Regions from separate parts of the Shewanella sp. 10N.286.51.B8 genome, predicted to be linked through region 2. Evidence: predicted binding sites of a transcription regulator. Region 2 holds the regulator's gene; the other holds the start of a gene.

Region 1 (4,195 bases), on a different contig from region 2:
TTACGGCTTCGAGGATTTTTTCAACTGACACCATGACGCCTAGGTCGAACACTTCAAAGCCGTTACAGGCTAGCACCACGCCGACAATGTTTTTACCGATATCGTGCACGTCACCTTTTACGGTAACCATTAAAATTTTACCGTTTGATTGACCTTCAACTTTTTCCGCTTCAATGTATGGGTTTAAATAAGCCACGGCTTTTTTCATTACCCTAGCCGATTTAACGACTTGCGGCAGAAACATTTTGCCTGAGCCAAATAAGTCACCGACCACATTCATCCCATCCATTAATGGCCCTTCAATCACATCAAGTGGGCGGGTGGCAGCGGCGCGCGCTTCTTCGGTGTCTTGGTCGATAAACTCAGTAATGCCTTTCACTAAGGCGTGGGATAAGCGCTCATTAACGGGCAGACTACGCCAAGCTAAGTCTTCCTTTTTAGCCACTTGTTTGCCGTCACCACGAAAACGCTCAGCAACATCTAGTAGTTGCTCAGTATTGCTTGAGTCGGCAACGGGGCAAGGTAAATTCAGTACCACATTTTCGACTTTTTCTTTTAAGTCTTTGTCGATGTCATCAAATATGGCTAACTGACCTGCGTTAACGATACCCATGTCCATGCCCGCTTGAATCGCGTGGTATAAAAACACCGCATGAATGGCTTCGCGGACTGGGTTGTTACCACGAAATGAAAACGAGACATTCGACACACCGCCAGAAATCATCGCATGGGGTAGAGTGGCTTTAATGTCTTTAATGGACTCAATAAAATCGACGGCGTAGTTATCGTGCTCGTCAATGCCGGTGGCAATGGCAAATATATTCGGGTCGAAAATGATGTCTTCTGGGGCAAAGCTAACCACATCAACCAGTATGCGATAGGCGCGGGTACAGATTTCGGTTTTACGGGCGCGGGTATCGGCTTGGCCATCTTCATCAAATGCCATCACAATGGCGGCTGCGCCATAGCGTTTCACTAAGGTGGCTTGCTGAATAAAGGCTTGTTCACCTTCTTTCATCGAAATGGAGTTAACAATCGACTTACCCTGCACGCACTTAAGGCCTGCTTCAATCACGTCCCATTTTGATGAGTCAATCATAATAGGCACCCGAGAAATATCAGGCTCTGAGGCGATTAAGTTCAAGAACTTTTTCATCGACTCGACGCCATCAAGCATACCTTCATCCATGTTGACATCGATGATTTGTGCGCCGTTTTCAACTTGCTCACGCACGACATCTAGGGCCTCTTCAAACTTTTCTTCTTTGATTAAGCGCAGGAACTTGGCTGAACCTGTAACGTTGGCACGCTCGCCGACGTTAACAAATAATGAGTTGCCATCAATGGTTAATGGCTCAAGCCCTGATAAGCGACAGGCAACGGGAATATCAGGTATGACACGTGGCTCATGGCTGATAACGGCATCGCGAATAACACTAATGTGCGCGGGTGTACTACCACAACAGCCACCCACAATATTGAGCATGCCTTCCCGTGCCCAATCACTGATCACTTCGGCCATTTCTTCTGGGGTTTCATCGTAACCACCAAACTCATTAGGTAAGCCAGCGTTAGGGTGGGCAGAAACATAACATTCTGCAATCCGTGATAACTCTTCAACGTAGGGACGCAACTCTTTTGGGCCAAGGGCGCAGTTAAGGCCAATGGATAATGGTTTGATATGGCGCAGTGAGTTGTAAAAGCCTTCGGTGGTTTGCCCAGTTAGGGTACGACCTGAAGCATCAGTAATGGTGCCTGAAATCATCACAGGTAGACGATCACCAATTTGATCAAACACTAATTCGATGGCAAATAATGCGGCTTTGGCGTTGAGGGTATCAAAGATGGTTTCGACCATGATGATATCTGCGCCGCCATCAATTAATGCACGGGTTGATTCAACATAGGCTTCGACTAACTCATCAAAGCTGATATTACGAAAACTGGGGTCGTTCACATCTGGGCTGATAGAGCAAGTGCGGTTGGTTGGCCCAAGCACTCCTGCAACATAGCGTTTAATACCCGTTTGCGCAGTAACGTCATCAGCGGCTTCACGGGCAACTTTGGCGCCTTCAAGGTTAATTTCTGCTGACAACGACTGCATGTCGTAATCGGCCATAGCAATCGTGGTGGCATTAAAGGTATTGGTTTCAATAATGTCAGCACCCGCTAACAGGTATTCAGTGTGGATATCTTTAATGATTTGGCGTTGGCTTAGCACCAACATGTCGTTGTTGCCTTTTACGTCACAGTGCCAGTCTTTAAAACGCTCACCACGGTAGTCTTCTTCTTCCAGTTTGTAGTCTTGAATCATTGTGCCCATGGCACCATCGAGGATAACTATGCGCTGTTTTAGCGTATTTGTAAGTTGTTCAAGTACCTGACTGTAGGAAGTCGACTTCGCCATAACGTATTACCTTAATTGCTTTTATGCTAATCACTTAATCGAGCGTTAAATAACACGCTAACTTAAGTAGTTAGTGGATTGTGTTAACGGTTTTAGATGAAATAAGCATACCTTTATTTATGCTTTTATAGGGCAGAATAATGCGAAATCCCCTGTAATAAAATTCATCTTAAAATATTTTGTTTGGACATTTAAACGTATAGACGTCCATAATACGTTTAAATAGATTGTAAGAGCAAGCCCATTGCTCACACTAAAAACATAAGCCAATTGAAACGGCCGATGGAGTCCCCTTAGATGAAGCAAGCTAAGATATTATTGTTACGCCATGGCCAATGTGAAGGCGACAGTATTTTGCGGGGTAAAACCGATGTGGCGCTAACTGATTTGGGGCTAACGAACATGCACCAGAGTGCGGCTAAGCTAGGGCTACTAGGTTGTTTGCCATCACTGCAGCTATACAGTTCGCCTTTGGTGCGCTGCCATGCGTTTGCCGCTGAATTAGCGCAGCAGTTAAACCAAGTGAGTGCTGATTTAGCTTTACAGGTTGAGATAATGTCTCAATTACAGGAAATTGATTTTGGCTTGTGGGACGGAAAAAGCTTTGCAGAGCTTTATCAGCATAGCGCTAAAGCGTTAGATGCCTATTGGGATAACCCTTGGGAGCATGGCGCGCCCCAAGCTGAGCCCATGGCTGAATTTGAACAAAGGGTGGCGCAGGCTTTTGCGCAAATAACCTTGCAAGCTTACAACTTGGCTGAAGCTCATACTGCTGAGGCTAATAGTGCTAAGGCAACAGCATCAGCCACTGCTCTGGTAGTGACTCACGGTGGAGTTATCCGTCATATTATCGCTTTGGTGTTAGGGCTTGAGCGCTGTAAAGGGCTATATGGACAACTGAATATAGATTATGCCGCGACGGTAACCATTGATGTGTTTTGGCCTGAAGCTGATGATAAATCGACTAAACCCGTCTATCGTTTAAACTGGAATAATTAGTTTTAGCCTAAAATTAGCAGAAAAAACTAACTTCACTTAGGCAGATATACCGTACAATATAAGCCGCATTTATTAAGTGCAATAAAATTTCAAATTAAGTCAATTTAGCTGCAGTTGAGTGCTTGTGTGAAATGCTTTAAGCAACACCAGTATCAAGCGGTTCGCTAAATGAGTAGGGAATCGAGAACTAGCCTAAATGCTGTTTAGCTCGAACTGTACCCGCAACTGTAAAATAGCATCTCATCACTTGTAAGATAAGTGATTAATGAATGCCATTAAGTCAGATACCTAGCTTAGTTTTTCTTGCTGAATTAGCAGCACCTAACAACAACTTGAGCGGGTAACTCAGGCGGAGTTTGTATCGTGATCAGTATTAAAACCCCAGATGTGGCTAAACATGCCTCTTGGATAACCGCAGGGTGAGTACCTTGACAACTGCGGCATTAACAGTTGATCAGCTAAGCTGGTCAGTTGCAGACAATGAGATCCTTTCTCAAGTCAGTTTTGCCTTGCAACGGGGTGAAATGCTAGGGCTTATTGGCCCTAACGGTGCGGGTAAATCCAGCTTACTGCGCTGCTTGTATCGCTATATCACCCCTGATGCTGGCATGATCACCTTATTTGGCGACAATATTCATGGTTTCTCTCAAAAACAATTGGCCACTAAGGTTGCCGTTGTGCAGCAAGAGTCACCCCATTATTTTGATATGACCACCCATCAACTGGTTTCTATGGGCTTAACGCCCCATAAAGGCCTTTTTGAAACCAATACCCAAGCAGATGCAGATG
Region 2 (4,195 bases):
AAATTCATTGCGCTCTTCAAGGGACAATAAACTGACTAATTGCGATTTATCGGTTGATAGGCGCTCACGTAAATCGCGCGCTTGTTCGTTTGAGAGAAGTTGCTCAATCAGGTTTTGCTGATAGCTCACCAGTACTTGTAGCTCTTCTTGCCACAAGTCACCGTTTTCTCTTAAGGAGAGTAATTTATATAAAAAGTTAGTACTTTTACCCGCAGCTGAAACAACGACTAAATCATCACTGTTGCCATGAGTCAGTAAAATATGGGCAACGCGGCGATAGCAATCTGCATCAGCAAGACTTGAACCACCAAATTTATGTAAATGACTGCGGGCCATTTTTCACTCCTTAAACAACATATACCAGCCTGACTACATGAATATAGCCAAGGGAGATTAACTTAAAGCGCAGCGACAGCAGCTAAGCCTACTTCAATATCGGCAACCAAGTCTTCAGCATCTTCAATCCCGACAGATAGTCGCAGTAAAGTATCTTTAATGCCAGCTTCATACCGTGCTGCAGGCGCCATTGCTCTATGGGTCATGGTTGCAGGTACGGCAACTAAGCTTTCCACTCCGCCTAAGCTTTCAGCAACACTGAAAATAGACAGTGCATTTAAAAAGGCGACCACTTCTGCTTCACCACCTTTAAGTTCGAAACTTAACATAGCGCCGAAGCCTTGTTGTTGCTTAGCTGCAATATCGTGACCTGGGTGGTCTTTTAAGCCTGGATAATACACTTTTTCGACAAGATTGCTGGCCTGAAGTACGTCAATAACTTGCTCAGCATTTTTTTGATGCTCGCGAATACGTACAGCTAAAGTACGAATGCCACGTAAGGTTAGGTAACTATCAAAAGCCGAGCCTGTTAGCCCTAAGGTGTTTGACCACCAGTGTAGTAACTCACCCAGTTCAGGGTCTTTTGCCACCACAGCGCCACCTACAACGTCACTATGACCATTGATATATTTGGTGGTGGAATGCATGACGATATCAGCGCCTAGCTCTAATGGCTGTTGCAAAATTGGCGATAAAAAGGTGTTATCAACCACAACTAAGGCATCGACTTTATGGCTTTGCTCAGCAATAGCTTTGATATCAACAACACGTAATAATGGGTTTGACGGCGTTTCTAACCACACCATTTTAGGTTTCTGAGCAATCGCATCACTGAGTGCTTGCTCATCTGTTTGATCAATCACCAGTAATTTAAATTGGCCTTTGTTGGCAAGATTTGTGAACAAACGGTAACTACCGCCATAACAATCGTGAGGCACAATCAGTAAATCATCGGGGCCTAATAAACTAGTGACCAAGGTAATCGCAGCCATACCGGTACAAGTAACCACCCCAGTAGCGCCATGTTCAAGTTTGGCAATGGCTTCACCTAACACGCAGCGCGTCGGGTTTCCTGAACGACTATAATCAAACTCTCTAGGGTTTTTATGGCCATCAAAAGAATAGTTTGTTGATAGATAAATCGGCGGGACTACAGCGCCGTATTGGGTATCTGACTCGATACCTTGGCGTACTGCTAGCGTAGCTGCGCGATGTTTGCTCATTGTAAACTCCTAAAGAATACACACTAAAGAGATGTCTAGATGGCTAAATGTACCTAAGCTAAGTCACATCGTCAATACAAATCAGCCGTTTAGACGTCTAAACATAAAGAAATCTATTTCCATTCGTTATAGAATAACCGCAATAATTTGACTGTTATTATTTAGCGGTTAAAATCTGCCACGAATCTATCGTATAAAGGTGAGTTAATGACTGAATGGAATGGCGACTATATCAGCCCATATGCCGAACATGGCAAAAAAAATGAACAAGTTAAAAAAATCACGGTATCCATACCTTTAAAAGTTTTAAAAGTATTGACTGATGAACGTACCCGCCGCCAGGTTAATAACTTACGTCATGCAACCAATAGTGAACTACTGTGTGAAGCATTTTTGCATGCCTACACTGGACAACCACTGCCAAATGACGGTGACTTATCAAAAGAAGGGCCTGATAGCATCCCATCTGAAGCAAAAGCTTTGATGGATGCCATGGGAATTGAGTGGGAAGATCTTGATTAAGTCAAGCTAGCGACTAGCGCTGAAGTACTTGCGCTAAAGTACTTGCGCTAAAGTACTTGCGCTAAAGTACTTGCGCTAAAGCATAAGCCTGCTCAATTAATCAAACACTGCTCGTCATTTAACGCATCGAGCTCTCAAGCTGAGAGTGAGTTGCAGTATTGCGCCTAAAGAGTCGACAATGGAATTTATCGATCCGCAGACCTTGATGCTTGCATCGGTTATCATTTTTCTAGGCGCATTAACCCAAGGCCTTATCGGTTTTGGGCTTGCGGTTGTTGCCAGTCCACTTCTCTATATCATCGACCCACAATTAGTCCCAGCCCCTGTGATTATGATGGGTTTTTCCATCGCCTTATTGACCTTATTGCGTGAACGTACTCAACTGGAGTTTAATGGGCTGCAATATGCGCTGCTGGGGCGAATACCTGGTGGCTTTATGGGCGCAGGTTTATTACTGTTTGCCCCCCAAGCAGTACTGGGGTTAGCCATTGCCTTTATTGTCGGCGCAGCGGTGTTGCTGAGTATTTTTAAGATCACAGCGCCAGTAAATCGGCTTTCGCTATTTATTGCAGGTGTCTTGTCGGGGGTATTTGGAAATATTGCCGCCATTGGTGGGCCACCATTAGCGATTTTATTAGCCGGTAAAGATGCGCCGAAGTTTAGAGCCGCGCTATCGATCTTTTTTGTTTTCAGCTCAATGATCGCACTGATTATTTTAATGCTTGCAGGCTTAGTGGAAGAAAAGCATCTGTGGTTGTCATTGATGCTATTGCCATCTGTCATACTCGGAAATATTGCCGCAGGAAAGCTAACCAATAAGGTTGATAAAAATAAGACTCGCATCGCCACTATGGTGTTATGTAGCTTAAGTGCATTATTGCTAACCCTTAAGTCGTTAATTGAATTATCAGCAGGCTAGTCGATCATCTTTTTGTGGCAGATATAAATGCAACAATGATGACAGCTAAAAATGATAACGCTTAAAAGTGATAAGAAGTTTGCAGCACAGCGCCAATGGCATCATCACCATAGCTGCCGCTCATATCCAGCTTAAAGGCTTGGCCGATGGCAAAGCCGGTGCCGAAAGAGTAAATATCTACGCTATTATCTTTTAAGTCATGGCGGTAGCCCATGCGTAAAAACAGCCAGTCAGTGGCTTTAACTTCACCGCCCACTCGCCAATACTGCACCGCATCAAACTCGCTAAAACGGCTTTGCTCCACCAGATCAATATCCGTGGTTAAGGTGACTCTGGACCAATCATAAGCAGCTCCCACTGTGACTAACGGCTCAATTTGGTATTCAAATGTCCGTCCTTGAGCTTCAACTGTGGTTATTTTTTTACTGAATAAATTACGAGCAGACAGCCCTAAGGTTAAGCTTTCTGTTGGCTCAATAGCCACCCCAAGATCAAGGTTAAATAAGCTGTCATCATTTCGATATTTATCATCATCAAAATCATCGACATCAAAGTTATTGGCACTGGCACTGTAATGATAGGTATCAATGCGTTGAAACTTAGGTGAAATCCCAACTTTTACAGGCATGTTAACTATAGATAGTGGAAAGCTTAACGCCACCCCAAAATCTGTGACTCCGGCGGCTAATACAATGCCTTGAGAGTCTAAGTCAGTGAGATCTGCAGGAGGGTTGGCGGGATCGAGATTAGTCAGCATATCAATATCACCTTGAGCAATATCAGCAACGCCCATAGCGTCAAGGTGACTTTTGGAAAATAGCGCCATTGGCACGGTTTGAGTTGGCAATACTAATGCTGCGCCAATTGCGGCTGATACCGAGGCGTTAGTGCCGTTGAGGGCATTTAAATTAATAACTAAATCATCACGAAAACCAGCAATATCATCAGTATCATTGCCGTTTATGGCCGTTTCTAAGTCATCAAAACTGTCTTGTAGTGAGTCAAACTTATCAAGCATATTGTCGCTATCATCCACTTCAGCAGCCACAACCGGTAACAGTAAGGAGAACTCATTGGTTTTTGGGGCGTAAATAGCCAGTAAAGCGGGATTAATAAAACTTGCGCCGATACGGCTTGATGAGGCTACACCTGTACCGCCCATGCTATCACTGCGAGCTTCAAAATAAAGCTGACC

The links. The regulator MetJ, encoded in region 2, represses methionine synthesis genes. The targets are predictions, from matches to a motif close to TAGACGTCTAGACGTCTA.
Region 1: a site for MetJ is predicted at 2,600-2,617, ahead of metH (methionine synthase). Genes of this name have one in related genera too.

What each region holds. Positions count from the first base shown of each region.
Region 1 is NZ_JBFRKG010000007.1:60,856-65,050, forward strand. It holds gene metH (methionine synthase) at 1-2,407, opposite strand, end outside; gene AB4160_RS03080 (histidine phosphatase family protein) at 2,705-3,406, shown strand; cobalamin riboswitch at 3,545-3,717, shown strand; gene AB4160_RS03085 (ABC transporter ATP-binding protein) at 3,826-4,195, shown strand, end outside.
Region 2 is NZ_JBFRKG010000018.1:199,891-204,085, forward strand. It holds gene AB4160_RS08735 (bifunctional aspartate kinase/homoserine dehydrogenase II) at 1-336, opposite strand, end outside; gene metB (cystathionine gamma-synthase) at 399-1,559, opposite strand; gene metJ (met regulon transcriptional regulator MetJ) at 1,767-2,081, shown strand; gene AB4160_RS08750 (sulfite exporter TauE/SafE family protein) at 2,260-3,000, shown strand; gene AB4160_RS08755 (conjugal transfer protein TraF) at 3,062-4,195, opposite strand, start outside.